2 regions of the Streptomyces sp. NPDC002889 genome follow, and region 1 is predicted to be linked to the other one. Evidence: riboswitches for the same ligand, from Rfam matches in the RefSeq annotation. Region 1 holds a riboswitch; the other holds the start of a gene.
The links. Region 1 has a riboswitch for cyclic di-AMP ahead of ACFYWI_RS11580 (M23 family metallopeptidase). Riboswitches for the same ligand answer to the same signal wherever they lie in the genome.
Positions count from the first base shown of each region.

Region 2: linked by a shared signal. The riboswitch ahead of ACFYWI_RS22160 (C40 family peptidase) and the one ahead of ACFYWI_RS11580 (M23 family metallopeptidase) in region 1 are both predicted to bind cyclic di-AMP.

Region 1 is NZ_JBIAPT010000006.1:270,927-273,102, forward strand. Features, by position in the region: gene ACFYWI_RS11575 (GntR family transcriptional regulator) at 1-85, opposite strand, end outside; gene ACFYWI_RS11580 (M23 family metallopeptidase) at 279-1,049, opposite strand; cyclic di-AMP (ydaO/yuaA leader) riboswitch at 1,062-1,225, opposite strand; gene ACFYWI_RS11585 (M16 family metallopeptidase) at 1,454-2,176, opposite strand, start outside.
Region 2 is NZ_JBIAPT010000014.1:101,214-103,389, reverse strand. Features, by position in the region: gene ACFYWI_RS22170 (ATP-dependent Clp protease proteolytic subunit) at 1-350, shown strand, start outside; gene ACFYWI_RS22165 (hypothetical protein) at 358-666, shown strand; cyclic di-AMP (ydaO/yuaA leader) riboswitch at 1,002-1,168, shown strand; gene ACFYWI_RS22160 (C40 family peptidase) at 1,171-1,647, shown strand; gene ACFYWI_RS22155 (ATP-binding protein) at 2,152-2,176, opposite strand, start outside.

The sequences.
Region 1 (2,176 bases):
CGGTCAGCCGGCTGCCGCGCTCGTACACGCCGGAGACGATGTCGTCGCGGATCGCCGTGCATACCGAGTGCGCGGGAATGCGCATGACCGAACCTCCGCTTTAATCCGCGCGAAACGCAGCCGACCGAGTACGTTCCAAGCCCTCTTCCTCTCCGTGACTCTATTGCAATCGGCGTGATTTTCCGATGGCAGGTCGAAATTCATGGATATCTTTTGGCCGACACAGGAAACGCCGAAGGCCCCGGCGGCCGGCCGGGGCCTTCGAACGGTGCGTGCGATCAGATCCTGACGCCGTGCGAGCGCAGGTACGCGAGCGGGTTGATGTCGGAGCCGTAGTCCGGGGTGGTCCGGGCCTCGAAGTGCAGGTGCGGGCCGCTGGAGTTCCCGGTGGAGCCGGACAGGCCGATCTGCTGGCCGGGGGTGACCCGCTGGCCGGCCGACACACCGATGGACGAGAGGTGGCCGTACTGGGTGTACGTGCCGTCGTTCATCCGGATCACGATGTTGTTGCCGTACGCGCCGGCCCAGCCGGCCTCGACGACGGTGCCGGAGCCGACGGCCACCACCGAAGTGCCGGAGGCGGCATGGAAGTCGATGCCGGTGTGGCTGCCGGAGGACCACTGCGCACCGCCGGCCTGGTAGGCCGTGGAGACATAGGAACCGGCGACCGGAGGCCGGAAGGAGTTCAGGCGACGACGCTCGGCCTCACGGGCGGCGCGCTCCTTGGCCTCGCGAGCGGCCTTGGCGCGGGCCTCGGCCTTGCGCTTCGCCTCGGCCGCGGCCTTCGCCCTGGCTTCGGCCTCGACGGCCTCCTGCTTCTGGGCAGCGGCCTGGTCGGCGATCTCGTCGGCGAGGGAGTCCACGGTCACGACCTGGGTCAGACCGGTGTCCTCGATGGAAGGTGTTTCGCTGTCGGCGGCGAGCGCCGGGGAGGCGAGGGTTCCGATGACTCCGGTGGTGGCAAGGGTCGCGACACCGGCAATGCCTGCGCTGCGGCGCGCGAGCCGGCTCGGACCACGATGCTTCCCGGTGGCACGGGTGAACGCCATGAAGTGGCTGGTCCTTTCCTTCCTTCTCGCCTACCGGGTTAGCTGACGGGTTCGGAGCAGGAAGGTCTCCTACGGGCCCCTCCGCACAGGTACGAAGGCGCCCGATTCACCCCAGGGACGATTGGGTCCCCGGCTCCCCAGGCTCGCGCCGGACGGGGACTCGGCGATGGCTGTCCGATGCCGCGGATGCGACGGGCTACCGGCGGACAGCCGCATCGACGCTAGGCCGATCTTCTGTCAATCAGCAAAAAATCAGGCCCTTTTGTAGCGCACACCACAGGAGATAGAGGCAATTACCCTGACAGGGGGGACAAAAGACAGAACCCCGACAACGCATCCGAAGTCGGGGTTCCGTTTGTGTGTTCTCTGTTGTCGACCGGGCCGACGGTCGCCCGCCGCCTCAATCAGCTGGTGACAACGGTCACTTCACCGATGCCGAGCGCCCGGACGGGCTCCTCGATGAGCGACGCGTCACCGACGAGCACCGTGACCAGCCGGTCCACCGGAAAGGCGCTGACCGCTGCCGCGGTCGCCTCGACGGTGCCCGTCTCGGCCAGCCGTACGTACAGCTGGGCCTGGTAGTCGTCCGGCAGATGCTGCTCGACCTGGTCGGCGAGCGTGGCCGCCACGGACGCCGCCGTCTCGTACTTCAGCGGGGCGACGCCCACCAGGTTCTGCACGGCGACATCGCGCTCGGCGTCGGTGAGGCCCTCGGCCGCCAGCGTGCGCAGCACCTTCCACAGGTCGTCCAGCGCCGGGGCGGTGTTGGGCGTGTCCACCGAGCCGCTGATGGCCAGCATCGACGCTCCGGTGCCGTCGGGCGCTGAACGCAGTACCTGGCCGAAGGCCCGTACGCCGTAGGTGTAGCCCTTCTCCTCGCGCAGGACGCGGTCGAGCCGCGAGGTGAGGGTCCCGCCCAGGCAGTACGCGCCCAGCACCTGGGCCGGCCACACACGGTCGTGACGGTCCGGACCGATACGTCCGATGAGCAGCTGGGTCTGTACGGCGCCGGGACGGTCCACGATCACCACACGGCCGGTGTCGTCGGCAGTGATCGGCGGTACGGGACGGCTCTCGGCCGGCTCGCCGGTCCAGCCTCCCAGGGTGTCGGCGAGTACGGCGTCCAG
Region 2 (2,176 bases), on a different contig from region 1:
TGGAGACGTACTGCCTGGGCCGGGCCGCCTCGACCGCCGCCGTGCTGCTCGCCGCGGGCGCACCCGGCAAGCGGATGGCCCTGCCCGGTGCACGGATCGTCGTCCAGCAGCCCTCCTTCGAGGAGCCATTGCGCGGACAGCCGTCCGATCTGGAGATCCATGCCCAGGAATTGCTGCGGCTGCGCACCCAAGTCGCCGGGATGCTGGTGCGCCACACCGGGCAGCCCGCCGAGAGGATCACCGCCGACCTGGAGCGGGACAAGATCTTCAACGCCACGGAGGCCAGGGCGTACGGTCTGGTCGACCATGTCGTCGACAACCGCAAGACCTCGCTCTCCGGGCAGAGGTGAGTGGCACATGCCGCTGCCGGAACTGCCGCCGCTGCCCGCTCTGACCCGCGCAGAGGCCGACTTCGTCGACAGCTACCTCGCCGTGGTCGATCTGCTGGGGCGGATCAACCCTGCACGCTCCGCCCACACCTACGGGGCGCTGCGCGCGGCTCAGGCTCTGGTCGGCCGGGCCGCCGCTCTCAAGGAGGCCCTGACGCTGATGCATACGCGCGGCGAGAGCGAGGTTCACGCCGCGACGCTCGCCGAGGCTCTGCGGGTCCTCGACGGTGAGCGGAGGGCGAACCGGGTGACGATGCCACCTTCAGCCACGAGTTGACGGACTATCTGCTGCCGTCAACCGCCAACGGGGTACTGCCTCCAGTACCCCGTTCGGTGGACTCCGGACGAATTGAGCACCTGCTCAAGGAGTTGCGCAACACGACTACCGGTTTGGCGTAATTGACGGTTTCACCCCTGCACAGCGGGGGTTCGACGTCACGCAAAAGCGATCAAAACGGTACCGAATACCCAAATAGATCAGTCGTGATTAGCTTCACAATAGCCGTTTCAACTCGGAAAACGGACATGTGTGGGTCAGGATCCGTGAGACGACAAGCCCCCGCCACCTTGACGGGGCGGTCCGGGCGGACGCTGAGTCCTGCCGCCGCACCGGATGACTGGTCGACAGAAGTGCATCGGCAGGAGTGGAGGGCCCAGGCAGTACGGGGCGACCGTTTCCTTCGGTCGTCCCTTGGGGTTAAGCCGCTTTCAGCGGCCGGGCGTCTTCGCCGGTCCGAACCCGACAGGTCACCCTTCACAGGCGGCTGACGAAGGGTTGCGCATGACTGCGCAGATTGATCTCCCGCTCCTGCTGTCACGAGCGGGGGCCGTATCGGCACTGACTCTTGCCGTTGTCGGCGGCACACTTGTGGCACCCGGTGGCGCAGCTCCCGCCCAGGCGGTGACCACCCACGCCACCAGGGCACTCGAAGTGGCCGCGTCGAAGAGAGGAGCGCCTTACGGGTACGGCGCCACGGGCCCGCATCTGTTCGACTGCTCAGGGCTGACTCAGTACTCCTACAAGAAGGCGGGCAAACGACTGCCGCGTACCGCCCAGCAGCAGTACAACCGGACCCGCCGTATTTCCGCCGCGGAAAGACAACGCGGCGACCTGGTCTTCTTCCACTACGGCGGTCACGTCTACCACGTAGGGATCTACGCCGGCAGGGGCAGGATCTGGCACTCCCCCAAAACGGGTTCGGTGGTGCGGCGGGACAAGATCTGGTCGAGCAGCGTCCGGTACGGCCGCGTGCGCTGACACCACGACCGATACGGATCACGCTCCCCTGCACCAGTGCGGCAACGGCCGGACCGCGCGCACGGTACGGTGCACGCGCCACCCGTGACGCCTTCCACGGCACGGCCGTCGCAGCCCTCGACCTGCAACACCGGTTCGGCTGCCTGGTGAGTGATCTCGCCGGGCAGCCGCTGATCGGCAGCGCGCCCTCGCATCCTTCCTGCAGGGGCGGATGGCCCTCTGGCGCAGGCGGGGTGCGACGCCCGCCGCGGTGTGCAGGTCGCCGGGCCATGCGCTGGAGTGCGCCTGCTCCGGGGCCTCGGGGTGGCCGTGGTACCGGAGATGGTGGCGGCAATGGCCGCGACTCCGCTGGAGGTACGGCAGTTGGACCCCACCGCTTTGCGCCGGACGATCTCGCTCGTGCGCCGTGGTCCGGAATCGAGTGCCGCCGCGCAGTCGCTATAGGCCCTGCTGCGCGGCGTGTTCGGCCGGACCGGCCGACAGTCCGCGCAGGAGCACCCGGGCTCAGCTCTGTACCGGAACGCTCCAG